Actinocatenispora thailandica: one gene and its partner. The main gene of each other region encodes a partner of the protein of the gene in region 2 in a complex. Links are inferred from orthologs where the notes say so. Each region holds a gene or a part of one and is shown on either strand. Other genes may lie near its edges. The genes, in order: uvrA and mfd.

The links.
Region 1: the proteins of mfd (region 2) and uvrA are in contact, whole or in part, in a crystal structure (PDB 4DFC), measured with the Escherichia coli proteins. The link is inferred for Actinocatenispora thailandica from one-to-one orthologs.

The regions. Positions count from the first base shown.
Region 1 is NZ_AP023355.1:4,224,568-4,239,564, reverse strand. Bases 3,692-6,702 are described here. They hold uvrA (excinuclease ABC subunit UvrA), read right to left. Parts: upstream 6,402-6,702; coding sequence 3,981-6,401; downstream 3,692-3,980. Other genes in these bases: Athai_RS18855 (hypothetical protein), read right to left, coding at 6,412-6,558; Athai_RS18865 (Rv1733c family protein), read left to right, coding at 3,692-3,934. In the rest of the region: ahcY (adenosylhomocysteinase), read left to right, coding at 1-878; Athai_RS18870 (acyltransferase family protein), read left to right, coding at 1,225-3,138; more of Athai_RS18865, read left to right, coding at 3,314-3,691; Athai_RS18850 (Dyp-type peroxidase), read left to right, coding at 6,723-7,700; Athai_RS18845 (family 1 encapsulin nanocompartment shell protein), read left to right, coding at 7,705-8,499; Athai_RS18840 (SDR family NAD(P)-dependent oxidoreductase), read right to left, coding at 9,007-9,711; Athai_RS18835 (helix-turn-helix domain-containing protein), read left to right, coding at 9,883-10,749; Athai_RS18830 (nuclear transport factor 2 family protein), read right to left, coding at 11,038-12,246; Athai_RS18825 (LysR family transcriptional regulator), read left to right, coding at 12,305-13,183; Athai_RS18820 (MFS transporter), read right to left, coding at 13,331-14,728; Athai_RS18815 (MarR family winged helix-turn-helix transcriptional regulator), read right to left, coding at 14,956-14,997. UniProt on the Escherichia coli protein: The UvrABC repair system catalyzes the recognition and processing of DNA lesions. UvrA is an ATPase and a DNA-binding protein. A damage recognition complex composed of 2 UvrA and 2 UvrB subunits scans DNA for abnormalities.
Region 2 is NZ_AP023355.1:526,131-542,297, reverse strand. What follows is about bases 4,473-8,653. They hold mfd (transcription-repair coupling factor), read right to left. Parts: upstream 8,324-8,653; coding sequence 4,673-8,323; downstream 4,473-4,672. Other genes in these bases: Athai_RS02450 (TetR/AcrR family transcriptional regulator), read right to left, coding at 8,466-8,653. Outside these bases: Athai_RS02475 (MMPL family transporter), read left to right, coding at 76-2,397; Athai_RS02470 (RNA polymerase sigma factor), read left to right, coding at 2,538-3,110; Athai_RS02465 (CU044_5270 family protein), read left to right, coding at 3,103-4,029; Athai_RS02460 (hypothetical protein), read right to left, coding at 4,048-4,446; more of Athai_RS02450, read right to left, coding at 8,654-9,353; Athai_RS02445 (AMP-binding protein), read left to right, coding at 9,459-10,991; Athai_RS02440 (hypothetical protein), read right to left, coding at 11,165-11,305; Athai_RS02435 (GntR family transcriptional regulator), read left to right, coding at 11,618-11,812; Athai_RS02430 (ABC transporter permease), read right to left, coding at 11,916-12,662; Athai_RS02425 (ABC transporter ATP-binding protein), read right to left, coding at 12,671-13,660; Athai_RS02420 (ABC transporter permease), read right to left, coding at 13,737-14,600; Athai_RS02410 (HSP90 family protein), read left to right, coding at 15,715-16,167. UniProt on the Escherichia coli protein: Couples transcription and DNA repair by recognizing RNA polymerase (RNAP) stalled at DNA lesions. Mediates ATP-dependent release of RNAP and its truncated transcript from the DNA, and recruitment of nucleotide excision repair machinery to the damaged site.

The DNA of each region.
Region 1 (14,997 bases), 3.7 Mb from region 2 along the record:
AGTGGACGAACGTCGCCGCCGGCATCAAGGGCGTCACCGAGGAGACCACCACCGGCGTGCACCGGCTGTACCAGCTGGCCGAGCGCGGTGAGCTGCTGTTCCCGGCGATCAACGTGAACGACTCGGTGACCAAGTCGAAGTTCGACAACAAGTACGGCTGCCGGCACTCGCTGATCGACGGCATCAACCGCGCGACCGACGTCCTGATCGGTGGCAAGACCGCGGTGATCTGCGGCTACGGCGACGTCGGCAAGGGCTGCGCGGAGTCGCTGCGCGGCCAGGGCGCCCGGGTGATCGTCACCGAGATCGACCCGATCAACGCGCTGCAGGCGGCGATGGACGGCTACCAGGTCGCGCGGCTGGACGACGTGGTCGAGCAGGCCGACATCTTCGTCACCGCGACCGGAAACTTCCACGTGATCACCGCGGCGCACATGGCGCGGATGAAGCACCAGGCGATCGTCGGCAACATCGGCCACTTCGACAACGAGATCGACATGGCCGGCCTGATGAAGATCGACGGCATCAGCCGCACCAACATCAAGCCGCAGGTCGACGTCTGGGAGTTCCCGGACGGGCACACCATCATCGTGCTGAGCGAGGGGCGGTTGCTGAACCTGGGCAACGCGACCGGGCACCCGAGCTTCGTGATGTCCAACTCGTTCGCCAACCAGACCATCGCGCAGATCGAGCTGCACACCAAGCCCGCCGAGTACCCGATCGGCGTGTACCGGCTGCCGAAGGTGCTGGACGAGAAGGTGGCGCGGCTGCACCTGGATGCGCTGGGGGTCAGGCTCACCGAGCTGTCCGAGCAGCAGGCGTCGTACCTCGGCGTGCCGGTCGAGGGCCCGTACAAGGCGGACCACTACCGCTACTGAGGCAGCGGACCGCCGGGCATCCGGTGGTGCCAGCCACATCCGGCGCGGTGACCGTAACGGTCACCGCGCCGGATCGTTTCGTTCTCACCGGGTCGAGTGCGTCCACAGTGGACAGCTCGGGCGGGCAGGGTACCGGAGCGGGCCGGTCCGGTGCGGGCGCCGCGCCGGTCGAAACGACAAAACGTACGGAACACGCGAGCTTCCCAGATCAATAGATCGACCTCGATATCGCCGATTGTCCTGTTATCCCATCCGATGACGGTCACGCCGCCTAACCTGAAACCGACCCGGGGATCTCACTGTCCAGTGTGGACTGCGCCCGGCGGTGGCTACGGGGGTGGCAGCGATGGCGAACGCGATGCAGGTGCGCCCGGCCGAGTCCACGCCGCCCGGCCCACCGAGCCGGCGAACCGCCCGGTTGCCCGGAGTGGACGGGATTCGGGCTCTCGCGGTCACCGCGGTCCTGGTGTACCACCTGAGCGCGTCCTGGCTGCCCGGCGGCTACCTCGGCGTCGATGTCTTCTTCGTCATCAGCGGCTACCTGATCACCCGGCTGCTGGTCGCCGAGCGCGTCGGTACCGGCCGGATCAGCCTGCGGCACTTCTGGTTGCGGCGGGCCCGGCGGATCCTGCCGCCGCTGTTCCCGATGCTGCTCGCCACCGTCGTGGGTACCGCACTGGTGAACCGCTCCGCGCTGCACCAACTGCGTACCGAGGTGCTCGGCGCGCTGACCTACACCAGCAACTGGGTGCAGATCGGTGAACACCACTCGTACTTCGCGAAGTTCAGCGACCCGTCGGTGCTGCAACACCTGTGGTCGCTCGCCGTGGAGGAGCAGTTCTACCTGATCTGGCCGCTGATCGTGGTGCTGGTACTGCTGCGCGGCCGGCGCCGGCTGGCCCTGGTCGCCGGGCTCGGAGCGCTCGGCTCCGCCGCAGCGATGGCGGCCATCTACCAGCCCGGCGGCGACCCGTCCCGCGTCTACTTCGGCACCGACACGCACGCCTCCGGCCTGCTCGTCGGCGCGGTACTGGCCATCGCCTGGCCCGCCGCGAACGCCGCACCGGGCCCCTGGTCGCGTCGCCGCCTCGCCGTCGGGGCCACCCTCTCCGGCCTCGGCGTCGCCGGCATCGGACTCGGCTTCTGGCTGCTCGACCAGTACGGCGACGCCACCTACCGGGGCGGCATCCTCGCCGTGTCGGTGGCCACCGCGCTGCTGATCGCCGGCACCGGCCACGGGCGTACGCCGGTCGGCTGGCTGCTCGCGCGGCGGCCGGTGCGCTGGCTCGGCGCGCGATCCTACGGGCTGTACCTGTGGCACTGGCCGGTGCTGGTACTCGGCGACAAGATCTTCGGCCAACGGACCGTGATCGTCGGCGCGATCGAGGTGTCGGCCGCGGTCCTGCTCGCCGCCGGCTCCTACCGGTTCATCGAGCGGCCGGTGCTCACCCACGGGTACCGGGGCGCGCTGCGCGAGGCGTGGCGCTCGGTGCAGGGCCGCACCTCGGCCCGCCGCGGCGGGCTGCTCACCGCGGTCGGCGCGGTCGCCGCGCTGTGCGTGTTCGCCGTGGTCACGCTGCTGCACGCACCGGCGGCGCCGGTCAGCGGGCTGGACAAGCAGCTCGCCTCGGCGCAGCTGGCGGCCCAGCAGCCGCCCGCCGCCCAACCGACGCCGAGCGCCGCCGCGCCCAGCACGGCGCCGAGCGCCGCCGCGCCCAGCCCGTCGGCGTCGCCCAGCCCGGCCGGTCCGCCACCCGGCGACCAGATCAGCGCACTCGGCGACTCGGTGATGCTCGCCGCCTCGCCGGCGCTGCGGCACCGGCTGCCCGGCATCCAGATCGACGCCAAGGTCAGCCGGGCGATGCAGCGCGGGCCGGGGATCATCTCCGGTTGGGCGCACCGTGGGGAGCTGCGGCCCGTCGTCCTGCTCGGCCTCGGCACCAACGGGCCGTTCCCGGCCGACCTGCTGGAGGGCATCATCGGTCAGCTCGGCCCGGACCGCACGCTGTACCTGGTCAACGTCTACCTGCCGACCCGGCCCTGGGGCGGCGCGGTGAACCACACCCTGACCAGGGTGGCGTCCGCGCACACCAACGTGCACCTGATCGACTGGCGCGGCGCCGCCGGGGCGCACCAGAACCTGCTGTGGCCGGACCGGATCCATCCGCGGCCCGGTGCCGGCGCCGACCTGTACGCCCGGACCGTGGTGGAGGCGATGAGCACGCCGATGCGGGCGGCGCCCCCCGGCCGCGTGCAGTGACCGCCACCGCGGCCGGTACGGGGGCGCCCGGCCGTCGCCGGTGCCGGGTGCCCGGGGCCGCCCGGCGGGTACGGCCAGGCAGGCGTGCCGGGACCGGCCGAACCGGCGACCACGAACGAGAGATTCGCTCCGATTACCGGGATGCCGGCGCGACCGGCGGCGCATCATCGGCCGTATGGGTGCCACCCGTCACCGCCGGCCCCGGGCCCACCTCGGCCCGGTTCGCTGGCTGGGCTGCCGACTGCGTACCGGCAACCCGCTGCGACGCGGCTCGGACCGCGCCGAGGGGGTCTGCGCCCTGCTCGCGGTCCTGCTGATCCTCGTCGCGGTGCCGGTGACGGTGCTGATCGGGCTGAACATCGCCGGCAGCCGTGCGGAGGCGGCGGCGCGGGCCCGGGCCGAACGCCGGCCGGCCACGGCGGTACTGCTGGCCGAGGCTCCCGACGCGGTCGGGGTGGCCGCCGACGGCGCCGCCGGCTCGGTTCCGGTACGCGCCCGCTGGAGCTACCGCCACCACCCCCGTACCGGGACGGTCGAGGCGACGCCGGGGCTGCACCGCGGTGCCCGGGTACCGATCTGGCTCGATCGGCACGGCCGGCCGGTGGCGGCGCCGCCGTCCGGAACCCAGGTGACGATGTCGAGTGCCGGTACCGGATTGGGGCTGCTGTTCGCCATCGTGGCCAGCGTGGGGACGATGTGGCTGGTACTGCGATGGCTGCTGGACCGGGCTCGGTTCGCGGCCTGGGAGCGGGAGTGGCGGCGGGTCAACCCGCACGGCAACCACTGGGTACGGTGACTGCCCCGCGGCGGTGAGCCGGCGGGCGCGGTGCCGCGGCGCCGGCTCACCGCACGTGGGCGGCCAGGTAGGGGGCGGTGCGGCTGGCGGGCTGCGTGACGACCTGCTCGGGGGTGCCGGTGGCGACGACCTGGCCGCCGGCGTGGCCGCCGGCCGGGCCGAGGTCGATCACCCAGTCGGCACCGGCGATGGTGGCGAGGTCCTGCTCGACGACGACGACCGTGTTGCCGGCCTCGACCAGCCCGTGCAGTTGGGCGTCGAGCAGTTCGACGTCGGCCGGGTGCAGCCCCGTCGTCGGCTCGTCCAGCAGGTAGAGGGTGTGCCCGCGGGCCGGCCGCTGCAGCTCGCTGGCGAGCTTGATCCGTTGCGCCTCACCGCCGGACAGTTCGGTGGCGGGCTGACCGAGCCGCAGGTAGCCGAGGCCCACCTGGCGCAGCGCGCGCAGGCTGCGCTGCGCCGCCGGCAGGTCGGCGAAGAACTCGGCGGCGGCGTCGACCGACAGGTCCAGTACCTCGGCGATGGTGCGGCCCCGGTAGCCGATCTCCAGCGTTTCGGGGGTGTAGCGGGCGCCGTGGCAGGTGGGGCACGGCGCGTACGTGCCGGGCAGGAACAGCAGCTCGACCGCGACGTACCCGTCGCCCTGACAGGTCTCGCACCGGCCGCCGGGCACGTTGAACGAGAACCGGCCCGCCGGGTAGCCGCGCTCGCGCGCCTGCGGGGTGTCCGCGAACGCCTTGCGTACCACGTCGAACAGCCCGGTGTAGGTGGCGAGGTTGGAGCGCGGCGTGCGGCCGATCGGCTTCTGGTCGACCTGCACCAGCCGGCCGATCGGGTCGAGCCCGCCGGCCTCGGGCAGCTCGCCGGTCGGCTCGCCGACGAGCCGCGCCCGTACCACCTCGGCCAGCACCTGCAGCAGGGTGGACTTGCCGGCACCGGACAGCCCGGTGATCGCGGTGAACACGCCCAGCGGCAGCGACACCGTCAGGTCGGCCAGGTTGTGCCGGCGCACCCCGGTCAGCGACAGCCAGGACGACGCGTCGCGCCGCTGCGCGCGGGGCTCGCCCGCGCCGCCGAACAGGTACCGCCGGGTGACCGAGTCGGTGGCGTCGGCGAGGCCGGGAACCGGCCCCGAGTAGAGGATCCGCCCGCCGTACTCGCCGGGGCCGGGCCCGACGTCCACCACCCAGTCGGCGCGGCGTACCACGTCCAGGTCGTGCTCGACGACGAACAGCGAGTTGCCCGCGGCGCGCAGCTCGTCGAGCACCGCGAGCAGCGCCTCGGTGTCCGCCGGATGCAGCCCCGCGGACGGCTCGTCCAGCACGTACACCACGCCGAACAGCCCGGACCGCAGCTGGGTGGCCAGCCGCAACCGCTGCAGCTCACCGGCCGACAGCGTCGGGGTGGCCCGATCCATGCTCAGGTAACCGATCCCCATCTTCGACAGCACGTCGACGCGGGCCACCAGGTCGGCGGCGATCGGCTGCGCCGGATGGTCCGGTGAGCCGTGCTCCGCGGTGGGGCGCAACAGCTCCGCCAGCTCGGCCAGCGGCTCGCCGGTCAGCTGCGCGATGGTACGGCCGGCGAACGTGACGGCGAGCGCCTCCGGCCGGAGCCGGGCGCCGTGGCAGGTCGGGCACGGCCCGGACACCAGGAACCGCTCCATCCGGCGGCGCATCGTGGCCGACTTCGAGTCCGCGAACGTGTGCAGCACGTAGCGCTTCGCGCTCTGGTACTTGCCCTGGTAGGGCCGCTGGATCCGACCCGCCTCGCGTTCCGGGTGCACGGTGACGACCGGCTGGTCGTCGGTGAACAGGATCCAGTCCCGGTCGGCCTGCGGCAGCTCGCGCCACGGCCGGTCGATGTCGTACCCGAGGGTGGCGACGATGTCCCGCAGGTTCTTGCCCAGCCAGGCGCCGGGCCAGGCGGCGATCGCGTGGTCCCGGATCGACAGCGACGGATCCGGCACCAGCGACGCCTCGGTGACCTCGTGCACGGTACCGAGGCCGTGGCAGCGCGGGCAGGCGCCGGCCGCCGTGTTCGGCGAGAACGAGTCGGAGTCCATGAACCCGATGCCCGGCGGGTAGTCCCCGGCCCGGGAGAACAGCATCCGCAGCAGGTTGGACAGCGTGGTCAGGGTGCCCACCGACGACCGGGACGAGCCGGCCGCCCGGCGCTGCTCCAGCGCCACCGCCGGCGGCAACCCGGTGATCTCGCCGACGTGCGGCACGCCGGCCTGCTGGATCAGCCGCCGCGCGTACGGCGCGACCGATTCCAGGTAGCGTCGCTGCGCCTCGCCGTAGATGGTGCCGAACGCCAGCGACGACTTTCCCGAACCGGACACGCCGGTGAACACCGCCAGCACGTCCCGCGGCACCGCCACGTCCACGTGCGCCAGGTTGTGCTCGTGCGCGTCGGTCACCCGGACGAACCCGTCGCCCGGTCCGGGCACCTTCGGTCCGACCCGCACGTCCGGGTGCTCAGTCCTCGTCGGGCGCGGCGTGGTCCGGGACGCCCGGGTGCGGATCACGGCTGATGTCGATCCGCGGGTCGCGCGGCGCGCCGTCGGGTGCCGCGTGCCGGCCCGTCGACCGCTCGGTCGCGTTCTCGTCCTGGTCGGAAGTCATTGGAATCCTCCCCGTGTCCAGCTTCCTGCGCTGAACGTCCGAATCCTGCATCGGTACGCGTACCGGACAGCAAGGTACACGAGCCCGGGTGCGGGCCAGATCACCGACACGGATTCGGCGGTTCAGCTACCGGCGGCTGACCCGATCGTGCGATCCTGCCGGACATGACGCAGCCGCAGCCGGTCCTCGATCCGCTGTCGCCGGCCGCGCTGTTCCTGGTGCTGTCGGTACGGCCGGGGTCCGAGGCGGCGGTGCGCGACGTGCTCACCGACGTGTCCGGGCTGGTGCGGTCGGTCGGTTTCCGGTCCGCTCACGGCGAGCTGAGCTGCGTGGTGGGAGTCGGCTCGGCGATCTGGGACCGGCTGTTCGGCTCGCCGCGGCCGGCGAAGCTGCACCCGTTCCGGCCGCTGCGCGGTCCCCGGCACCACGCCCCGGCCACCCCCGGCGACCTGCTGCTGCACATCCGCGCCGGCCGCTACGACCTGTGCTACGAGCTGGGCGTGCTGATCCTCGACCGGCTGGCCGGCCTGGTCGTGGTCGAGGACGAGACGATGGGCTTCCGCTACTTCGAGCAGCGCGACCTGCTCGGTTTCGTCGACGGTACCGAGAACCCGACCGGCCGGGCCGCCTCCGGTGCCGTGCTGGTCGGCGACGAGGACCCGGACTTCGCCGGCGGCAGCTACCTGATCGTGCAGAAGTACCTGCACGACCTGGCCGCCTGGTCGGCACTGTCCACAGAGGATCAGGAGCGGGCGATCGGCCGGACCAAGCTCGCCGACGTGGAGATGCCCGACGACGTCAAACCGACCAACTCGCACGTCGCGCTCAACACCATCGTGGACGCGAACGGCACCCAGCGCCAGATCGTCCGGTCCAACATGCCGTTCGGATCGCCGTCCCGCGGTGAGGCCGGCACCTACTTCGTCGGCTACGCGGCGGACCCGGAGGTCACCGAGCTGATGCTGCAACGGATGTTCCTCGGTGACCCGCCCGGCAACTACGACCGGATCCTCGACTTCTCCACCGCGGTGACCGGCGGCCTGTTCTACATCCCGACCGTCGACTTCCTGGACGATCCGCCGGAACCGGCCGGCGGCACGCCGGACGGATCGCTGGCGATCGGCGACCTGCGAGGTGAATGAGCGAATGAACAACCTGCATCGCGAACTGGCCCCGATCTCGGATGCCGCCTGGGACGACCTGTCGCAGGAGGCCCGGCGTACCTTCACCCGGCACCTCGCCGGCCGTCGTGTCGTCGACGTGTCCGGCCCGGACGGCACCGAACTCGCCGCGATCGGCACCGGTCGCCGGGAGCGGATCGACGCACCCGACGGGGTCCGCGCGCACCGCCGGGTTGCGCAGCCGCTGGTGGAGCTGCGGGTGCCGTTCACCGTTTCGCGCGACGAGGTCGACGCGGTCGAGCGGGGCGCCAAGGACGCCGACTGGCAGCCGGTCAAGGACGCCGCCAAGCGGATGGCGTTCGCCGAGGACCGCGCCATCTTCGAGGGGTACCCCGCGGCCGGCATCGGCGGCATCCGGGCCGGTGCCTCGAACCCGGCGCTGACACTGCCCGGCGAGGTACGCGACTATCCCGACACGATCAGCCGCGCGGTCAGCGAGCTGCGCCTGGCCGGCGTCGCCGGGCCGTACTCGCTGCTGCTCAGCGCCGACGCGTACACCGAGGTCAACGAGACCTCCGACCACGGCTACCCGGTCCGGGAACACCTGGGCCGGCTCATCGACGGCGAGATCATCTGGGCGCCGGCGATCAACGGCGCGTTCCTGCTGTCCACCCGGGGTGGCGACTTCGAGCTGCACCTCGGGCAGGACCTCTCGATCGGCTACACCGCACACGATGCCGAGTCGGTCGAGCTCTACTTCATCCAGACGCTCACCTTCCTGCTCTACACCACCGAAGCCGCCGTCCCCATCGCCAGCTGAGATCGCCGATCCGTGCCCGTCCACCGTGGACGGGCACGGATCGGCGCTCGCGGACTCGCAACCGGTCGTCGGCGTATCAGCCCGCATCGGTCGGGTCGTCAGTATGGTGCGGGTCAGCCCAGAAGCCACGGACAAGTGCGATCGCAGCCCCGAGCCGCGGCTCGGTCCTGGTGAGGTCTGCGTGAGGTCTGCGGCGATCGTCGGGTATCTCCGTCCACCCTGGTGGGGGATCGGAAATCTCCACCGGCACTGCAGGGGTCGCGCGAACCGAGAACACGGGGTCGACTGCTCTGGCCAGGAAGGAATCGGGCGCGAGGCCCGGCTCGCTGAGCAGCACGAGATCGACAAGGCCCTTGACTCTGGTGCTCGGCCGGTCGCCGTACCGTCGCGGCGCTGGACCGGCTGCTCGACCCGGCCGGCCCGGACGGCATCCTGCGCCGCGCCGACCGCGTGGTACGCACCGACCGCGCGGTCTGGGCCGCCCGCCGCCCCTGACCCGGCCAGCGGCTACCAGGGGAGGGCGTGCTCGTCCTCGGTGAAGGTGCCGGTGGGCCCGTCGGTACCGATGGTGGCGAGCCGGACGATGACCTCGGCACTCTGCTGCACCGGGCGACCACCCTCGATCCCGGCGGTGAAGTCGGTGGCGGTGAAGCCGGGCTCGACCGCGTTGAACTTGACCTCCGGTACCGCCTTGGCGTACTGCACGGTGAGCATCGAGACCGCCGCCTTGGTCGCCCCGTACACGATGGACGGGTAGTGGAACTGGCGGCGCTGCGGGTTGGTGACCGCCCAGAACGAGCCGAGCGCGCTGGAGACGTTGACCACCACCGGGTTGGTGGAGGCGCGCAGCAGCGGCAGCGCGGCCGTGGTGACCCGCACCACGCCGACGGCGTTGGTGTCGAACTGGCGCAGCGCCGACTCACCGGTGACCGTGTCGGCCTCGGACCCGCCACGCATCTCGGCGATGCCGGCGTTGTTGACGAGGACGTCCAGCCCGCCGGCCTCGTCCGCGATGGTGCGCAGCGCGGCCGACACCGAGTCGTCGTCGGTGACGTCGAGCGCGACGAACCGGGCACCGAGCTCGGCCGCGGCCTTCGCGCCGCGCTCGGCGCTGCGCGCGCCCAGAAACACCGTGTGCCCCGCCTCGACCAGCTGGCGGGCGGTTTCGTACCCGAGTCCCCGGTTCGCGCCGGTGACGAGTGTGATGGTCATGTCTGCCGCTTCCTCTCGAACGGACCTGGATCGTCGTCGGTGACCGGCCCAGCGAGGCCCGACCGCCGTCGACTCCAGGGTTCGTCGGTCCCGCGGCGCGCGACAGCGCCCCGCTGATCCTGGGGGTGGCAGGACCAGCCAGGATGCCGCCGGGATGCCTACGCTGAGGTCATGACCGACGACACGAACCGGCTCGGCGAGTACCTGCGCGCCCGGCGCGAACTGGTCTCGCCGGATCGTCTCGGCCTGCCGCAGGTCGGGGTGCGCCGGGTGCCCGGGCTGCGGCGCGAGGAGGTCGCGATGCTCGCCGGCATCAGCGCCGACTACTACCTGCGGCTGGAGCAGGGCCGGGACCGCAACCCGTCGGTGCAGGTACTCGAGGCGCTCGCCCGGGTGTTGCAGCTCGACGACGCGGCGACCGGGTACCTGATCAGCCTGGCCGCCGAGAAGCCGCGCCGGGCGCGCCGGCGGCCCCGCCGGGAGGCCGTGCCCGCCGGGGTCCGTATGCTGCTCGACACCCTGGCGCTGCCGGCGTTCGTCGAGGGCCGCTACTTCGACGTCCTGGCCGCGAACCCGCTCGCCGCGACGATCTCGCCGCGGCTCGCGGTCGGCCACAACCGGCTGCTCGACGTGTTCCTCGACCCGGCCGAGCAGGCGATGTACCCGGACTGGGAGCGCGCCACCGCCGGCCTGGTCGCCGGTTTCCGGCAGGCGGTCGGTACCGACACCGACGATCCGCGGTTCATCGAGCTGGTCGGTGAGCTGTCGCTGGGCAGCGACCGGTTCCGGCGGCTGTGGGCCCGGCACGACGTGGGCCCCTGGCAGGGTTCCGCGGTGCTGCTGGAACACCCGCAGGTCGGGGAGCTGACGCTGTACCGGGAGAAGCTCGCGATCGGCGGCACCAACGGCCAGGTGCTCGCGATCTACCACGCCGAGCGGGGTTCGGCGGACGCGGACAAGCTGGCGCTGCTCACCGCCTACCAGACGGAGCCGGCCGCACCGGCGCCGGCCGACCGCGCCGCCCGCCGGCCGGGCTGACGGCCCGCCGGCCGGGCTGACGGCCCGCCGGCCGGGCTGACGGCCCGCCGGCCGGGCTGACGGCCCGCCGGCCGGGCTGACGGCCCGCCGGCCGGGCTGACGGCCCGCCGGCCGGGCTGACGGCCCGCCGGCCGGGTCGACGGCCCGCCGGCCGGCTTGACGGCCGCTGGCCGCCCGCCGCTCCGGCCGACGCGACGCCCCGCCCCGCCGCTCCGGCCGACGCGACGGCCGCCGGTGGGCCGGGCAGGCCGGGTCGACGTTCGCCGCCGCCGGTCGGCCGGTGCCGGGTCAGGACCGGTGGTAGACCTTGTTCGCGATCCGCCACGCACCGTGCTCGCGGACCAGGACGAACAGGTCGGTGAAGGTGTCGGCACCATGCCGCAGGATCATCGTGGCGTGCCCGACGGTGCCGGTGCGCCCCAGCTCGGTGACGGTACGCACCCGGTCCGCCTCGTCCGCCGCGGGCGTCCCGGTGAAGTTCGCCCGGTAGCGGTCCAGCCCCCAGGACACGAACTCGCCGCCCCGGATGCCTTCGATGTGTGCGGTCGGCCGGAACGCGGTGGCGAAGTGCGCCGGGTCACCGGTGGCGTGACCGCGCGCGTAGCTGATCAGCGGCGCCATCAGCTCGTCGTCGGCGGGTACGCCGGGTGCGGCGAACAGGTGCGCGGCCGGGTCGACGATGACGCGATCGGCGTCCGCCAGCCCGGCGACGATCGCGGCGACGTCCGCGTCGGCCGGTGCGCCGGCCAGCGCCAGCACCCGGGCCAGCGGGGCACTGTCCGGGTCGACGCGGGCGAGCAGTTCCGCGTCCTTGCCGAGCGCGCCGGCGGTGAAGTCCGCGCCCGCGGTGGTGTTGCCGGTCAGCCGGTCGCGTTTGCCGCTCACCAGGCCGCCCAGGGCCGTACCCGCCAGCACGTCGAGCGTGCGGTCGCGGTCCAGGCCGAGTCGTCGCGCGCGGGCGAGCGCCTGGCCGAGGGCGACCAGGCCGTCGCCGAGCACGCCGTTCGCGACCAGCTTGAGCGCGGCGGCGGTGGCCGCGTCGCCGCAGCAGATGACGGTGCCCAGCGCGGCGAGCGTCTCGGTCTCGGCGGGCGTCGGCCCGGCCGCGCCGTACAGCAGGCTCAGCGCGCCGGCCGCTGCCGCGGGCGCCGAGCCGAGCACCGGGCACTGCACGTACCGGACGGGCACGCTGCGGCGCAGCCCGGCGGCCTCGGCCGGCGCGATCGTCGCGAGGTTCAGCACCGTGGCGTCCGGGCGCAGGTGGTCGGCGCAGCGGGCGAGCACCTGGCGGCAGGCGGTCGCGTCGTAGAGGGCGAGCAGGACGAGGTCGGCGCCGGCGACCGCGCTGGCCGGCGAGCCGGCGGCGCGGACCCCGGCCAGCTCGACGCCGGACCGGGACCAGCCGGTGACCGGGCGGCCGAGATCGGCGAGCCTGCGGGAGATCGCGGTGCCCATCCGGCCGAGGCCGAGGACCGACACCGTCTGTGCGGAGTTCATGGGGCCCAGTCTGGCGCCGATCCAACCATGCGACCAGCGCAGGATTAGCATGCGATCTATGCGTATCGAGCATGCCAGGATGGCGTCGCTGACGCCCTGGGTCACGTTCTGCGAGGCGTGCCGGGCGGGTAGCCTGTCCGCGGCGGCCGAGACGCTCGGCTACACCCAGTCCGCCGTCTCCCGGCAGATCGCCGCGCTGGAACGTGACCTCGGCACCGCCCTGCTGGTACGGGAGCCGCGCGGGGTGCGGCCCACCCCCGCCGGTGCTGCGGTGTTGCCGCACGCCCGGCTGCTCGTCGCCGAGGCCGACCGCGCCGCCCGCGCGGCCGCCGCACCCGGGCCGGCGCCGCACGTCAGCGTCGGCGCCGTCCAGTCGGCGGCGATGGCGCTGGTACCGGACGCGCTGCGACGGGTGCCCGACCCGCCGTCCTGGACGATGCTGACCGACTCGACGGCCCGGCTGATCGACCGTGTCGCCGGCGGAGAGCTCGACCTCGCCGTGGTCACCGATGCGCCGCCAGGGCTGCCGAAGTCCCGGGACGTGCGGTTGCGGCACCTGTTCGCCGATCCGATGAGCGTCGTCGTTCCGGGCGACCATCGGCTGGCCCGGCGCCGGCGGGTGAGCATCGCCGACCTCGCCGACGAGTGCTGGATCGAGGACAACGCCGGCTCGGAGGCGCTGCTGCACCAGCTCGCCGCCCGGTACGACCTGACGCTGCAGGTGGACCGCGGCGTCGGTGCCCTGATGATCAAGGTCGCGCTGGTCGCGGCCGGACACGGCGTCGCGCTGGTGCCGCGCAGTCTCGGGGCGGCGCTGCGCCCCGACGTCCGGCTGCTCGCGCTGCGCGACGCGCCCCGCCGCGGCGTCTACGTGGCGACCCGCCCCGGCCGCGACGACCTGGACCGGCTGGTCGCCGCCCTGCGCACGCACCGCTGACGCCGCCGCCGGTTGCCGCGGCACCCTGCTCCGGCGGGCGCGTTGGCGGCCGTCGCAGCCGGCGTGCCAGGATCGGCGGTGCGCGGCCCGGCCGGTACGGGCTCGGCTCCCGGCCCCGGAGTGGGCCGTGCGCTCGGGCCGGCCGGGTCAGCAGCGTGCGGATTCGGTTGCGGCGCTGGGGATCCGGGCCCGGCGGCGGGACAGGGCGAGTACGCCGATCGCGCCGGCCACGCAGACCCCGGCGAGCACCACCCCGACCACGTGCAGCGCGCGGGTGTACCCGGCGCCGGCGAGCCGGTCCCCGGACAGCGCGGCGAGGATCGCACCGACCACCGCGATCCCGACCGTCTCGGACGCCAGCCGGGAGGTCTGGAACAGCCCCGAGGCAGCGCCGGCCGCCTCCGCCCGGACGGTGTCGATCGCGCGGCCGTCCAGCAGCCCCTGGGTCAGCCCGGTACCGGCGCCGACCAGGATCAGCGGCAGGGCGAGCCCGGCCGGCCCGGTGTGCGGCCCGATCCGGGTCACCAGCAGGGCACCGATCCCGCACAGCACGATCGCGCCGACCGCGATCGCCACCGTCGGCACCCACCGCGCGACCAGTCCGCTGACCGTCGGCAGCAGTACCGTCGGGCCGGTGAGCAGCAGCAGCCACAGCCCGGCGGTACCGGCGCCGACACCGGCCACCGAGATCAGGTAGGACGGCAGGTACACCAGCAGCGGCACCAGCACCACGACCAGGGTGGCGGCGGCGGTCGCGTACGAGGCGAAGCGCGGATTGGTGAGCAGCCGCAGCTCGACGACGGGATCGTCGGCGCGACGCTCCACCGCCACGAAGCCGACCGCGAGCGCGGCGGCGAGCACCCACCCGGCGATGATCACCGGATGGCCGAAGCCGGCGTCGGGCGCTTCGACCAGGACCGCGATGACGGTCAGCAGCGCACCGGTGAACAGTGCGCCACCGGCCCAGTCGATCCGGCGTGCCGGCGGCCGGTCGGCCGGCCGCGGGATGGCGAGCGCGAGCAGCAGCGCGCAGCTCGCGATGCCGGCCGGTACCGCGAAGACGGCGCGCCATCCCAGGTGCGACACGAGCAGGCCGCCGATGGACGGGCCGAACGCCAGCCCGGCGCCGAGCATCGTGCGGAGCAGCCCGAACGCGCGGGCCCGGGCCGGGCCGGGAAACGCCGCGGACAGCAGCGCCGCGCCGCCGGTGACCGCGGCGGCCGCGCCGACCCCGCCGAGCAGGCGTACCGCGTCGAGCAGCAGCACGTTGCCGGACAGTGCGCTGGCCACCCCGGTCGCCACGTACAGCGTGAGGCCGGTCAGATAGACCCGCCGGCGGCCGAGCAGGTCGGCCAGCGAGCCGGTCACCACCAGGAACGCGGCGAACGTCGCGTTGTACCCGTTGACGACCCACTGGGTGCCCGCCAGCCCGGCGCCCAGGTCGCTACGGATGTCCGGCAGCGCCACCGACGCCCCGGTGATGGTCAGCGGAAACGTCACCGTGGACAGCAACACGGCGACCAACACCAGCGCACGTCGGTCCACCCGGTCGACCGTATCGGCTGTCGCCGCACCGGTGCGGGTGAACCGCCTCACGATGGACCGGGTCGTGGGCGCCCGGGAGTGGGGCACGGCCGCCGTAAGGTCAGTGGAACCGCCGGCGCGTGCCCCAGCGCCGGGAGCGGTCGCCGGTCGGCGGGTGTGCGGGTGCCGGGAGCGGCAGCCGGCTTCTGCTCAGGGGCCGGCCGGGGCGGCGGCCGAGGGTGCGTGCGTCAGTGCTCGCGACCGGCCAGCAGCCGGCCGAGCAGCTCCAG
Region 2 (16,167 bases):
GCGTGACCGAGGCCACCAGCACGGTCAGCGGAAACGTACAAGGCGTTCCGGCTGGTTCGGGCCGACCGTGGGGGCATGGCGCTTTCCAGGTTGGGTGAGGTGCTTGCCCGGCACCGGGTGACGGTGCTGGTGGTGGCGGTACTGGCGGCGGCGCTGGCGGGCGTGTTCGGCGGCGGCGTGGCCGACAAGCTGTCCGGTGGCGGCTTCACCGACGCGCACTCGGAGTCGGCGCGCGTGTCCAGCGCGCTCGCGGACGACTTCCAGGCCGGTGACGCGAACCTGATCGTGCTGGTCCGCGGCGACGGGAAGCCGGACGATCCGACGGTGGCGGGGCCGGCGACCCGGTTGGCCCGGTGGGCGCAGCACGCCGACGGTGTCGCCGCGATGCAGTCGTACTGGACGTCCGGGCACCCGGCGAGCCTGCGGTCGAAGGACGGTACCCGGGCGCTGATCACGCTGCGGCTGTCCGGTGACGAGGACACCTACATGAACGCGGCGCAGCGGCTGACGCCGCAGCTGACCGAGCACGCCGGCGGGCTGCACCTGGAGTTCGCCGGGGCCGCGCAGGTCTACTCGGAGCTGAACAAGCAGACCCAGCACGACCTGAAGATCTCCGAGGCGATCGCCACGCCGATCACCGCGGTTCTGCTGATCCTGGTGTTCGGCAGCGTGGTGGCGGCGGTGCTGCCGTTGCTGATCGGTGGGCTGTCGATCGTGACGACGATGCTGGTGCTGGAGCTGCTGACGCACGTCACGTCGGTGTCCACGTACGCGCTGAACCTGACCACGGCGCTCGGGCTGGGCCTGGCGATCGACTACAGCCTGTTCATCCTGACCCGGTTCCGGGAGGAGCTGGCACAACGGGGCAACCGGGGCGATCGCGCGACGGTTCGGGCCGCGATCTCGGCGACGATGCACACGGCCGGCCGCACCGTACTGTTTTCCGCCGTCACGGTGGCGCTCGCGATGGCCGCGCTCGCCGTGTTCCCGCTGGACTTCCTGAAGTCGTTCGCGTACGGCGGGGTCTCGGTGGTGGTGCTCGCCGCGGCCGGCGCGCTGCTGGTGCTGCCCGCGCTGCTCGCCCTGCTCGGTACCCGGGTGAACAGGCTCGACGTGCTCGCCCGCTGGCGCCGCTCGCGCCGCCGGGCGAGCCCGCCTGCCGACGGAGCCACCGGTACCGAAACCGCGGGTGACGACGGTGCGAAGCCGGCGGTGACCGGCGACACCGGATTCTGGCACGCGCTGGCGGTACGGGTGATGCGCCGGCCGGTGCCGTTCGGGCTCGGCGTGATCGTGATCCTCGCGGTGCTCGGCAGCCCGTTCTGGCACATCTCGTTCGGGCTGGTGGACGACCGGCAGCTGCCGGCGAGCGCCGCGGTGCAGCAGGCCTCGCAGCAGCTGCGCGACGATTTCGACCGCTCCGGTGACCGGTCGGTGCAGGTGGTCACCCGGGACGTGGCCGAGTCCGCGCTGCCCGGCTACGCGCGCCGGCTGTCCGCCTTGGACCACGTGGCTCGGGTGGACACCGCGACCGGCAGGTACGTGCACGGGCGGCGGGTCGCGCCGCCGACCGCGGCGGACGCCCGGTACCGCAGCGGGAGCGACGCGTGGCTGACCGTCGTCGGTACCCGCAGCCCGCAGAGCGACGCGGCCCAGCAGCTGGTCGCCGACGTGCGCGGCACGCACTCCCCCGGGCACGACACGATCGTCGGCGGCAAGGCGGCCTACCAGTACGACAGCACGCACGCGCTGATGTCCCGGCTGCCCGCGGCCGGCGCCATCGTCGCGATCGCCACGCTGGTACTGCTGTTCCTGTTCACCGGCAGCGTGGTGCTACCGGTGAAGGCGATCGTGCTGAACATCCTGAGCCTGACCGCGACGTTCGGCGCGATGGTGTTCGTGTTCCAGGACGGGCACCTCGGCGCGCTGGTCGGGCATCCGATCACCACCGGCTACCTGGACATGACGGTGCCGGTGCTGATGTTCTGCATCGCGTTCGGGCTGTCCATGGACTACGAGGTGTTCCTGCTCTCCCGGATCCGCGAGCAGTACCTGCGCACCGGCGACAACACCGCCGCCGTCGGTACCGGGCTGCAACGCACCGGCCGACTGATCACCGCGGCGGCGCTGCTGATCGCGCTGGTCCTGGTCGCGTTCGGTACCTCGCAGGTGGCGATGCTCAAGATGCTCGGCATCGGGCTGGCCCTGGCGGTACTGGTGGATGCCACGCTGGTGCGCGGCGTGCTGGTACCGGCGTTCATGCGGCTGCTCGGCGCGGCCAACTGGTGGGCTCCGGGGCCGCTGCGCTGGCTGCACGAACGCGTCGGCCTCGCCGAGTCGGAGGCGGCGCCGGCGAGCGCCGCCGAGCGGGACGGCGAACCGCTCCCGGTGCCCTGATCCGGCCCCTCCCCGGACGGGCTCGCCGCGGCGCCGGTGCCGCGGCGCGCAGCCGGCGGGAAGAGGATGCGGAGTTGCGGCGGAGTCCTGGTGTCAGCACCGACTTCGAGAAGGGGACACCGTATGACCGAGGCAGTGACATGACCGTCGGTGCGGCGGACACGTCCAGCGACGTGGAACTCGCCGCCCGGCTGCGGGACGACCCGGCCCAGTTCGCCGCCGTGTACGACCGGTACTTCCGGGTCATCTACCGCTACATCGCCGGCCGGCTGGGGTCGCAACACGCGGACGACCTCGCCGCCGAGACGTTCCTCGTCGCGTACGCCAAGCGGGACCGGTTCGACCCGGCCCGCGGCGAGCTGCGGCCGTGGCTGTTCGGCATCGCCACGAACGTGGTCCGGCAGCACCGGCGGGTCGAGGCCCGCCGGTACCGGGCGCTGGCCCGGACGCCGGCCGAGTCGGTTGCCGAGGGGCCGGAGGACCGGGCCGTCGACGTCGCCGCGGCGCAGTTGCGGCGCCCGCAGCTGGCCCGCGCGTTGCGGTCGCTGTCGGCCGGCGAGCGCGATGTGCTGCTGCTCGTGACGCTCGGCCAGCTCAGCTACGGCGAGGCCGGCGAGGCGCTCGGCATCGCCCCCGGCACGGCCGGATCCCGGCTCAGCAGGGCCCGTACCAAACTTCGTTCCGCACTGAACCAGGAGACCCGCCATGGATGAGGACCTGCAGGCAGTCACCACCCTGCTGGACACGCCGGAACCGACCACCCAGGTGGTGGACGAAGGGCGACACCGGCTGCAGAACGCCGCGCTGAGCGGCCCGCGCCGGGTCCGCCGCACCGGTCGCTGGGCGGTGGGGGTCGGGGCCACCGCGATGGTCGCCGCCGGCGCCGTCGTCGCCGTCACCGCCGGGCAGTCCACGCCGCCCGGCGGCCACTCCGCGGGCGGGCCGCGGGCGGCGTCGACCAGTACGGTGTCCGGCGGGCAGAACGTGCTGCTCGCCGCCGCCACGACCGCGGAGGACACCACGGACGGCTCCGGCCGGTACTGGCACCTGAAGATGACGTTCTCCGACGGCGGCGCGGCCGGCGAGAGCTGGCGCAGCCGGGACGGCCAGCTCTGGGTACGCGGTGCCAAGACGAACGGCGACGTCCGGGAAATGCCCGGGGCGCCACCGCTGCGGCTGGCCGGCGTCGCGATCAGCGAGGGGCAGCTGCGGTCCCTGCCGCAGGACCCGACCGCGCTCCGGGCCTGGATCACCAACGCCGTCGAGAAGAACTCCGCGGACGGTTCGGTGCGCACCAGCGGCGGGAAGCTCAGCAAGGCGCAGCGCAGCGAACTGGTCGTCGACTCGCTGGCCAGCCTGGTGTCGCAGCTGCCGGCGCCGGAGCGGGTCCGCGCGGCGGCGTTCCGGGTCCTGGCGACCCTCCCGGGGGTGCGCGACCTCGGCCCGGCCGACGGCGGCCGGGCGATCTCGATCCCGGTCGGCGAGCACACCGCGCGGCTGGTCGTTGACACCGGCACCGGCCGGGTGCGGGGGACGAACTTCGTCGTCACCACCGACGGCGGCGAGCTGTGGCTGCCGGCCGGCCACACGGCGACCGTCACCGGCGAGTGGACCGACACGCTCCCGCACTGACCGCGTTCCCCCGTCCGGTCAGGCACCGGTCGAGACCGGGCGGGGGTGGCGGGTGCCGATCAGCCGCAGCGCGAGGGTGCCGATCAGCGCCGCCAGAATCGCCACGTGGTACGCGATGTCGGCGGTACGGCCGCCGCTGGCGGTGATGCTGAGCCCCACGATCACGCCGACGATGCCGAAGCCGAGCGCCCCCAGCGCGAACGGGCCGGAGCCGGGCACCCGCAGCAACGTCAGGACCGCGGCGGCCAGCAGCATCGCGCCGATCAGCGACTCGGCGACCGTCGCCGGCGGCAGCCACTCGCCGGGCACGGTCGCGAACCCGAGCGGGATCCGGCCGTTCAGGTGCAAGTATCCGGCGACCCCGAAGGTGACCGCCTCGACCACCATCAGCGCCGCGACCAGTCGCGTCGAACTCATCATGGGCTCCCCGGTGCGGTGGGATCGGACTCGTCCAGCACAGCACCGTGGCAGCCCCACCGCATCCGCCCGGCGGTGACACCGCGCGTACCGCCGTCGGCGTAGCACCCGGGCGTTCCCGTGCACCGAGCCGATCCGGTACGCCGGGGCGGCTGGCGCCCGGGGTGGCACCGCGAAGGCCCGGCGCCCGTGGTGGCACCGGGCGGGCCGGCGCCACCACGGGCGATCAGCTCGTCTTCGCCGGTGCCGGGGCGTCCAGGATGGTGGTGATCAGCTCGGCGCACCAGTTGAGCAGCGGCAGGTCCCGCATCGGTTCGCCGCCGACCCGGCGGGTCGACGGCCGGTTCACACTGACAGTGTCCACAGTGGACTTGTAGCTGGCGTCCGGGTAGAACCGCTTGAGCCGCAGCTGCTTCGAGTCGGGCAGCGGCATCGGGGTGAACCGGATGTGCCGGCCCTGCAACGACACGTCGGTCAGCCCGTATCGCCGGGCGAGCAGCCGGAAGTGCGCCACCTGGATGAGGTTCTCCACCGGGGTCGGGATCTCCCCGTACCGGTCGGACAGCTCGGCGCGGACCTCGTCCAGCGCCGCCTCGTCGCGGACCTCGGCGAGCTTGCGGTACATCTCCAGGCGTAGCCGCTCGACCGAGATGTAGTCGTGCGGCAGGTGCGCGTCGACCGGCAGGTCGACCTTCACCTCAGCCAGTTCCTCCGGCGCCTCGCCCTTGAACGCCTGGACCGCCTCGCCGACCATCCGCACGTACAGGTCGAAGCCGACGCCCTCGATGTGCCCGGACTGCTGGCCGCCCAGCAGGTTGCCGGCGCCCCGGATCTCCAGGTCCTTCATCGCCACGAACATGCCGGCGCCCAGCTCGGTGTGCTGCGCGATCGTCGCCAGCCGCTCGTGCGCCTGCTCGGTCAGCGGCTTCTCCCCCGGATAGAGGAAGTAGGCGTAGGCGCGCTCCCGGCCGCGACCGACCCGGCCACGGATCTGGTGCAGCTGGGACAGGCCGAGGATGTCGGCGCGCTCCACGATCAGCGTGTTCGCGTTCGGGATGTCGATGCCCGACTCGACGATCGTGGTGCAGACCAGCACGTCGATCTCGCGGTTCCAGAAGTCGAGCATGATCTTTTCCAGGCGTTCCTCGCCCATCTGCCCGTGCGCCACCGCGACCCGCGCCTCGGGCACCAGTTCCCGGATCCGGCGGGCCGCCTTCTCGATCGACTCGACCCGGTTGTGCAGGTAGAACACCTGGCCGTCGCGCAGCAGCTCACGCCGAACCGCGGCGGCGACCTGCTTGTCCGCGTACGCCCCGACGAAGGTGAGCACCGGGTGCCGCTCCTCCGGCGGGGTGGCGATCACCGACATCTCGCGGATGCCGGTCACCGCCATCTCGAGGGTGCGCGGGATCGGCGTCGCGGACATCGTCAGCACGTCGACGTGGGTGCGCAGCTGCTTGAGGTACTCCTTGTGCTCGACGCCGAACCGCTGCTCCTCGTCCACGATCACCAGCCCGAGCTGCTTGAACCGGGTCTGCGAGGACAGCAGGCGGTGCGTACCGAGGACGATGTCGGCGCTGCCGTCGGCGATTCCGGTGAGCGTCTGCTCGGTCTCCGTCGCCGTGTTGAACCGGGACAGCGTGCGGATGTTCACCGGGAACTGCGCCATCCGCTCGGTGAACGTGTTGTAGTGCTGCTGGGCCAGCAGCGTGGTCGGCACCAGCACCGCGACCTGCTTGCCGTCCTGCACCGCCTTGAACGCGGCCCGCACCGCGATCTCGGTCTTGCCGTACCCGACGTCGCCGCAGATCAGCCGGTCCATCGGGTACTGCTTGCGCATGTCGGCCTTGACCTCGTCGATGGCCTCCAGCTGGTCCGGCGTCTCCTGGAACGGGAACGCGTCCTCCAGCTCGCGCTGCCACGGGGTGTCCGGGCCGAACGCGTGCCCCGGCGAGTTCTGCCGCGCCGCGTACAGCCGGATCAGCTCGGCGGCGATCTCCTTGACCGCCTTGCGCGCCCGGGACTTGGTCTTCTGCCAGTCGGCACCGCCCATCTTGGACAGCGTCGGGTGCTCGCCACCGACGTAGCGAGTGAGCTGGTCGAGCTGGTCGGTCGGCACGAACAGCTGGTCGCCGGGCTGGTTGCGCTTGCTCGGCGCGTACTCCAGCACCAGATATTCGCGCTCGGCGCCGTTGATGGTGCGGCGCACCATGTCCAGGTACTTCGCGATGCCGTGCTGCTCGTGCACCACGTAGTCGCCGGGTTTGAGCTCCAGCGGGTCGATCGCGTTCTTCCGCCGGCGGCTCGGCATCCGGCGCATGTCCTTGGTGGACGCGCCCTTGCCGCCGGTGATGTCGTTGCCGGTGACGACCACGATGCGGCCCGTCTCGTCGACGAATCCGCGGTCCAGCCCGCCGCAGCCGACCAGGATCGACTGCGGCTTCGGCGGGTCGGCGATCGCGTCGACCAGCACCGCACCCTGGTCCGCCTCGTGCAGCAGCTCGACGGTGCGCTGCGCCGGGCCGTGGCCCTCGAAGACCAGCGCCACCGCGTACCCGTCGGCGACCCAGCGGCGCACGTCACCGAGCAACGCGGCACCGTCCCCGTGGTACAGCGGGGCCGGCTGGGCGCCGAGCGCGACCGCGTCGTCCGGCACCACGTCGTCCACGGTGGACGCCAGTTCCGGATCGATCTCGGCGAGTTCGGCCTCGATCGAGGACGGCGCGGTCTCCGCCTCAACGGTGCCGAACGGGCTCAGGCTCCACCACGGCATACCCAGCTCGTCGGCGTGCCCGCGCACGTCGGCCAGGCTGTGGAACGCCGCCGCGCCCAGGTCGATCGGCTCCGCGCCGCCGGCCGCCGCGGCGGCCCAGCTGGCGGCCAGGAACTCGGCCGAGGTGGACACCAGGTCGTGCGCCCGGGACCGGATCCGCTCCGGGTCGCAGGCCAGCACGACCGTACCGGTGGGCATGCCGTCGACCAGCAGTTCCAGGTTGTCGCCGCCGACCAGCGCCGGGGTCAGCGACTCCATGCCCTCCACCGGGATGCCCTCGGCGAGCTTCTCGCACATCTCCGCCAGGCCCGGGTGGTCGGCGGCCAGCACCGCGGCCCGGTCCCGTACCTGCGGGGTCAGCAGCAGCTCCCGGCACGGCGGCGCGATCATCACCGGCTTGTCGCCGGACGGCTCGAACGAGCGCTGGTCGGCCACCGCGAACGGGCGGATCTCGTCGACCTCGTCGCCCCAGAACTCGACCCGCAGCGGGTGCTCCTCGGTCGGCGGGAACACGTCGAGGATGCCGCCGCGGACCGCGAACTCGCCGCGCCCGCCGACCATGTCGACCCGGCTGTACGCGAGGTCGGTCAGTCGCCGCGCGACCTCCTCCAGGTCGGCGGTGTCGCCGGCGGCGAGGCGCACCGGGGCGAGGTCACCGAGCCCGCGCAGCTGCGGCTGCAGCACGCTGCGCACCGCCGAGCAGACGACCCGGATCGGCCCCTGCGCCGGCTCGCCGGCAACCGGATGGGCCAACCGGCGCAGGATCGACAGCCGGCGGGCCACGGTGTCCGACCGGGGCGACAGGCGCTCGTGCGGCAGCGTCTCCCAGGCGGGGTACGACACGACCTCGTCCGGCGGCAGCAGCGAGCGCAGCGCCTCGGCCAGGTCGTCGGCCTCCCGCTCGGTGGCGGTGACCGCGAGCACCGGCCGGCCGGCGCCGGTCGCCGCGTCCGCGGCGACCGCGGCGACCACGAACGGCCGCAGCGCCGGCGGCGCGGTCAGGTCCAGCCGCTGCGCGGCCGGGCCGCCGTCCCGGGCGGTGTCGCGGGCGCGGGCGAGGGCCGGGTCGGCGAGGGCAGCGGAGAGCAGGCCGGCGAGTTTCATGTGTGAGTCAACTCCAGGGCGCAGGCACGCAGAAAGCCCCCCGGGATCGCAGGCCCAGGGGTTGTGCCGCAAGCCTACGCCGGCCCACCGACAACCCGGCCGGGTCGCCCACGCCGCCGCTCACCCCCGGTCGATCATGGTGTTATCTACCTCGGAGAGCGTTTTCCGCCCCGATAACGCCATGATCAACGGGTGGGTCGGCGGGGACGAGGACGGCGATACCGGCGAGGAAGCGGTCCATCGCGAAGTCGAAGCGGGCGGCGAGGTCCGGGGCGGTCAGATCACCGGCGAGCGCGACCACGTTCGGGTAGCGCTCCGGCGGCATCGCGCGCAGCCGGCCGGCCAGCCCGTCCAGGTACTCGCGGGGCGCCGTCCCGGCGGCGACCTCGGCGGACAGCCGGTTCTGCTCCGCCGCGACGAAACCGAACAGCGCGGTGACCCAGGCGTACGCGGTGAACGCGGCGTCGCGGTCGGGCAGGCCGGCGGCCCGCAGCACGGCCAGCAACGCCTCGATGTTGCGCAACCCGTTCGGGCCGGTGGTGAACCGGCCGGCGATCAGCCGCGCGGAGTCCCGCCGGGCGAGCAGGTGCCGGCGCAGCGCGCCGGCCATCGCGGTCAGCGCGGCTCGCCAGTCGTCCCGGACGTACCGGGTCAGGTCGAGGTCGGCGAACAGTTCGTCGGCGAGCGCGTCGAGCAGTTCGTCCTTGTTCCGCACGTACCGGTAGAGCGAAGCGGCGCGCACCCCGAGCTCGGCCGCGAGCCGGCGCATGGTGACCGCATCCAGGCCGTCGGCCGCCATCAGGCGCAGGCCGGCGTCGAGCACGACACGTTCGGTCAGGGTGGCCTCGTCCTTGCGCGGCCGCCCACGCCGCACCGCCTCGTCCTCACGCGGCCGGCCGCGCCGCACCGCCTCCTCCTTGCGCGGCCGGCCGCGCGGCGCAGCCGACTCCTCGCGCGGCCGGCCGTGCCGCGGCGCGCCGTCCTCACGCGGCCGGCCGTGCCGCGGCGGCGGCGGTTCGTCCGCGGTCACGCCGGCCCGCTCATGCCGGCTCGGTCGGGTGGGCTGCCATGGTCCGCACGCTACCGGGCTATGCTGGCCCGAATTAAATGAACGGTGTTAGTTTTTGGAGGAGCGATGCCCGCGCGCTACGTCACCGACCTGTTCGACGCACTGCACGCGCACGGCGACACCACCGCCCTCGTCGCGGGCGACCGGTCCTGGAGCTTCGCCGAGCTGCGCACCGACGCGTACCGGACGGCCCGCGCACTGGTCGACCTCGGCGTCGGGCCCGGCGACGGCCTGCTGCTGCTCGCCGGCAACACGCCGGACGCGCTCGTCGTCCGGCTCGCCGGGTACCTGCTGGGGCTGCGGTTCACCCACGTGCACCTGGGACCGACCACCCAGTCGGTGCCGCACATCGTGGCCGACGCGGCACCGGCGCTCGTCGTCGCAGCGGACGCCGGCCTCCCGCTGCTCGACGGTTCCGCGCCGGGCGACCGGACGCGCGGGGCGCGGGTGGTGCCCCTCCGGCGGCTGGCGGCGTTGGCGGCCAGCGAGCCGGGCGATCCGCTGCCGATCGCCGCGGCGGAGGGCGACATCGCGCGGATCTCGTACACCGGCGGTACCACCGGGCTGCCGAAGGGCGTGCCCACCACGTACGCGGCGCTGCACGCCGCGGCGCGCTCGGCGCTGGCCGGCGCCGCCGCGGCCCGGGAGGAGCTGGCCGATCGGACAGCGCACGCGCGATTCCTTGCCGTGACGCCTATCGCGCACGTGGCCGGCGACATGGCGCTGATGATGTTGACGCTCGGCGTCACCGTCGAGACGTACGACTTCGAGCCCGGCGCGATGCTCGCCTCGCTCGCCGCGCTGCGCGGAGGTGTCGCCCTGACCTACCTGTATCCGGCCCTGCTGGGGCAACTCCTGGACCATCCGGACCGCCCGCGCACCGACACCAGCGCGCTGTCGTTCGTGGTGTACGGCAGCGCGCCGATCGCGCCGGCCCGGCTGCGGGCCGCCATCGACGCGTTCGGCCCGGTCTTCCAGCAGGGGTACGCGTCGACCGAGGCGCCGGCGATCACCGCCCTCACCGTCGCCGACCACGTTCGCGGCCTGGACGACCGGCCGGAACTGCTCGCCTCCGCCGGCAGACCGCTACCCGGTGTCGAGGTGACGATCCGGGACGCCGCCGGCACCGTGTTGCCGGGCGGCGAGATCGGCGAGGTCTGCGTCCGCTCCGCCTCGGTCATGCCCGGCTACTGGCACCGGCCGGCCGAGACCGCCGCGGTGCTGCGGGACGGCTGGCTGCACACCGGCGATCTGGGCCGGTTCGACGACGACGGCTACCTCTACCTGGTCGGCCGGGCCCGCGAGATGATCATCGTCGGCGGCTGGAACTGTTACGCCGCACCGATCGAGGCCGCGTTGACCGAACATCCGGCGGTACGCGCGGCATCCGTGCTCGGTGTTCCGGACGAGACGACCGGCGAGGCGATCGTCGCCTACCTGGTCGCGGACTCCCCGGTACCGGTGGACGAGCTGCGCACGGCGGTGACCGCGCGGCTGCCGGAGATCAACGTACCGAGCCGGATCGAGTACCTCGACGCGCTCCCGCTCACCCCGCTCGGCAAGCCCGACAAGAACGCCCTGCACGCCCGGTCGCACTGACCCTGCCGCCGATCCGTACCGAACGCCGATGCCGGAGGGCGGCCGATGTACGGCGTCGGTGGTCGAGGGTGGGCGCGCCGCCGGGGCCGGTCAGCGGTCGCGGTGGGCATGGGCGGCGCCGAGCACGAACGCGAGTACCAGGGTGAACAGCCAGCCCAGTGCGATCGGGACGGTCATGGCATCTGCCGTACCAGCAGCCCGGACAGCCGCGCATAGAACGTCGTGACCTGCGGGTCGTCGCCGATTTTGTCGACCGGCACCACCCGCAGGTAGACCGCCCCGTCGACCAGCGCCGACATCCGCGACACCACCATGCCCCACCAACAGCCATGCCCGTGGATCCCGGCCGCCGGCGAGATGAACACCTGATCGCCTGCCCGGATATCGTCCGCGGACAACACGTATGTCGCGGTTGGTCTACCCTTTGCCACAGCCGGTACCTCCAATACCGGTCAGACCCCCGGCTTGCTCTCACCAGCAGCCGGGGGTCGCTCCGTATCGACAGGCTTACCTTACGCCACTGGTCTAGTGTGCACAACCGTGCACTGTTCTGCGAACCTGATGTCACCCGCGCAGCTAGGTGCTGAGCATTGACGGATGACGGTTGATCCGGACAGCCCGAGCTGGTGTGGGAACAGGTGTTGCGGATCCTGCGGGAGCGCATCTCCGACGGGACCTACCCGGTACGGCTGCCCGGTGAGCTGGCGCTGGCTCAGGAACTCGGCGTGGCCAGGCAGACGCTCCGGCGCGCGATCGCGGTCCTGGTCGACGAGGGCGTCGTCACCGTCGTGCGGAACAAAGGCGTCTACGTGAAGAAGTGACCGCACCGGTGGTCGGCGCGAGCCGCGCCCGACGGTGCCCGCAGGTACCGACACGTGACGAGGGGCGCCACCCGGTGCGGTGGCGCCCCTCGGTGCCGGGTGGTCAGCTGGTTTCGCCGGCCATCGAGAAGGAGCGGAGCCGGTCGACGGAGATGACCAGCGCGCCGACGGTGAGCACCACCGACATCACGATCGCCAGGACCAGCGACATCGGGCCGTGCAGCAGCGAACTGCCGGAGAACGTCGCGGCGAACTCGGAGACGTACTTCTGCACCGACAGCACCTTGGTGCCGTCCAGCACGTTGCCCAGCAGCCCCTCCCACAGCAGGATGTACGCCAGGCCGACCAGCACCGCGCGCCGGATCACCAGGCTCGCCAGCACGAACAGCGCGGAGTAGACGAACGCGCCGATCAGCCCGGCGAGGCCGAAGCCGATGCCGACCGACACCGACGCGACGATGGTGCCGGCGATCAGCAGCGACACTCCCGCGACCAGGCCGGAGACCACCGCCGCGATCAGGTACTTCGTCAGGATGATCTCGCGCCGGGCCACCGGTTTGGCCAGGATGTGCACGATCGTGCCGTCGTCGATCTCCGAGCCGAGCACGCTGGTCCCGATGATCAGTGCGGTCAGCGGCAGGATCACTGCCACGCCGAGACCGCTGACCACCACCTGCAGCGCATCGCGGGTGGCCACGTCACCGCTGCGGACCAGCAGCGACAGCGCGATCAGCACCAGCGGCAGCGGGATCAGCAGCAGCGACCGGCGCCGGCCGAGCAGGCCGCGCAGGGTGATGCCGGCGATCGTCGGGTTGAACAGGCGCGGCCCGCTGGCCGGCGCCACCGTCATGCGTGCGCTCACTTGGCACCTACCAGGTAGGAGAAGACGCTTTCCAGGGACTCGTCGGCCGGGACCACCGCGGACAGTCGGATGCCGCGGTCCTTGGCGATCCGCGGCAGGGCGCGGGTGAACCGGCCGTAGTCGCTGGCCCGTACCGTGATGCCACCCTCGGCCACGCCGCGGGAGGCGTGCCCGGCGGTCAGCTCGACACCGGCGACCGAGTCCTCCGCCATCAGCGCCACCGCCAGCGCGCGGTCGTCCGAACTCGCGATGACGAACTCGTGCGGCCGGCTCGTCATCAACCGCCGGATCCTCCGGTAGTCGCCGGACGCGGCGAGCCGGCCGGCGACGATCACCTGGACGGTGCCGGACAGCTGCTCGACCTCCTCCAGGATGTGCGAGGAGAACAGCACGGTGCGGCCGGCGGCCGCCATCCGGTGCAGCAGGTCCATCATGTGCATCCGCTGCCGCGGATCCATCCCGTTGAACGGCTCGTCGAGCAGCAGCACCTGCGGGTCGTGCACCAGCGCGGCGGCGACCCGGGCGCGCTGCCGCATGCCCTTGGAGTACGTCTCGATCCGGCGGTCGGCCGCGTCGACCAGGTCGACCATCTCCAGCGCCCGCTGGGTCGCGGCGGCCACGTCGGGCAACCGTTGCAGCTTCGCCGAGGCACGGATGAACTCGCGGGCGGTCAGGAACCCGTGCACGTTCTCCCGCTCGGTGACCAGGCCGAGATAGCGGTACACGTCGGGGTTGCGCCAGGCGGGCTGGCCGGCGATGCGGACGCTGCCGCGGGACGGCGCGAGCATCCCGGCCATCATGTGCAGCAGCGTGGTCTTGCCGGCACCGTTCGGGCCGAGCAGGCCGGTCACGCCGGGGCCGAGCCGCATCGAGACGTCGTTGATCGCCACCACGTTGCCGTACCACTTGGAGACGGTGGACAGCTCCAGCGTGGCCGCGTCGGTCGGAGCGGCCGGCTTCGTCGCCGGCTCGGTGCCGATACTCATCGGCCTTCCTCCTTCGTCGGAAACCCGATGAGGCACGACGCACAATTCCCCTGGTTCGCTCGCCGACGCTCGCTCATCAGGACGCCACCTTCCGGTACCGGGTGATCAACAGTGCGGTGCACAGGCCGACCAGCACGACGGCGGCCGCCGCGTAGACCGGGCCGTACGAGCCGATGTCCAACTCGGAGCCGGAGAACAGCCAGGTGCGCAGGCCGGCCAGGATGCCGGTGATGCTGGTCAGGCCGGCCAGCTCGCGGGTCGCGCCGGTACCGACGACCTCCAGTACCCGGTTGATCGGCGTGGTGACGAGGAACAGCGCCACCACCGCGCCGGCCGCGATCGCCCGCCGCGAGGACAGCGACGAGACCAGCAGCGCGACCGCCGACAGCACCAGCGCGAAGATCGCCGAGACGACCAGACCCGGCACCAGGGCGGTGAACTGGCTCCAGACCCCGCTCGCGGAGCCGGCCGAGAACGCACCGCCGAGGAACATCACCAACTCAGGCACGGCGAGGATCAGGAACACCCCGGTGACCAGCGCGCCGAGCTTCGCCAGCACGTAGTCGTCCCGCCCGATCGGCCGGGAGAAGTAGAGCGGGAGCACCTTGTTGCGCAGATCGCGGGAGGCCAGCTCGGGCGCGGCGGTCGCGACGAACAGCATCAGCAGGAAGCTCAGCGTGCCGGGGAAGTTCGCGTAGTCCAGCGGCGCGATCGAGACGTTGAACCGTGCCTTCACCGCCGCCACCACCACCGCGACGACCAGCAGGATGCCGGCCAGCGAGAACGGGAAGATCTTCGACTTCGGGCCGCGCCCCAACCCGAACACGGTGCGCAGGCTGTACGCGTAGAGCGAGCGCACCGAGTAGCCCCGGCCCAGCCGCGGACCGGTGTAGCGCTGGTAGCCGATGTCGTGGATGGTGCCGGTCGCCGGCTCACTCATCGCCGCTCCTCCCCTCGTCCCCGCCGGTGGATCCCGGCGTCCCGGCGGGTGCCGGCGCCCCGGCGTGCGCGGCCGGCGAGCCGAACAGCTCGGCGACCCGGTGCCGGCGCTCCTCCAGCCGGTGCAGCGGCAGGCCGAGGTCGACGATCACGTCCCGCACCAGGTCGTACGTCGCCGGCGACTCGACCGGCGTCATCAGCGCGGCGCCGTCGCGCCCGATCCGCACCCCTCGCGCGGACAGGGCCGCCGCCAGCTCGTCGGTACCCTCGTCGACCTCGACGGCGAGCACCGCGGTCCGCGCGGTCATGCTGGACACCCGGTCGGCCCGCAGCAGCCGGCCGCCCTCGATCGCGACGAGCCCGTCGGCGATCTGCTCCACCTCACCGAGCAGGTGCGAGCAGACCACCACCGAGATGCCGAACTCGGTGCCGATGCGGTGCACCAGGTCGAGCATGGCGTCCCGGCCGGCCGGGTCGAGGCCGTTGGTCGGCTCGTCCAGCAGCAGCAGGTCGGGGTCGTGCACCAGCGACTGCGCCAGCTTGACCCGCTGCTTCATTCCGGTGGAGTAGCCGCCGATCTGGCGGTATCGCTCCTCGTAGAGTCCGACGTGCCGCAGCACCTCGGAGGCGCGTTCCCGGGCGGCCGGCCGCGGCAGCCCGGACATGCGTCCCATGTGGGTGACGAACTCGGCCGCCGAGACGTCCGGCGGCAGGCTGTCGTTCTCCGGCATGTACCCGACCCGGGCGCGCACCTGCTCGCCCTGGCGGGTCGGGTCCAGGCCCAGCACCCGCAGCTGCCCGCCGGTCGGCGGGAGCAGCCCCAGCATCGTCTTGATCAGCGTCGACTTGCCGGCGCCGTTCGCGCCGACCAGCCCAGTGATTCCCGGCTCGATCTGCACGGTGAGATCGGCGAGGGCGGTGACCGCCGTGCCGTACCTCTTCGTGAGCGCCTGGGTCGTGATGATGGCCACGTACCGAACCGTACGTGCCCGGCGGCCGGGTGTCGTCCGGCGAGCGTCGTACATCGACCCTGACATTCGACATAAGGGGAACCCCGAGTGCCCCGCACTGTCGCCCTCGATCGCTACCCTGCTTCGGCGAGACAGGGGAGGACCGTGGACCGGACGTTTCAGGTTGATCTGCGCGGCGTCGTCGATCTGCTGAGCAATCACCTTTATGGCAGCCCTCGGGTGTATCTGCGGGAGTTGTTGCAGAATGCCGTCGATGCCCTGACGGCTCGACCCGACGGGCCGCCACCGGCGGTGTCGGTCCGCACCGGGGACGGCACCCTGTCGGTGTCGGACAACGGGGTCGGGCTGACCGAGGCGCAGGTGCACGAGCTGCTCGCCACGATCGGCCGCAGCGGCAAGCGCGACGAGCTGGGCTTCGCCCGGCAGCAGTTCCTCGGCCAGTTCGGCATCGGGCTGCTGTCCGCGTTCCTGGTCGCCGACGAGGTGCGGGTGGTGACCCGCTCGGCCGCCGGCGGGCCGGCGCTGGGCTGGGTGGGCCGCGCCGACGGCACCTACCTGGTCGAGCCGGCGGAGCGGGACGAGCCCGGCAGTACCGTC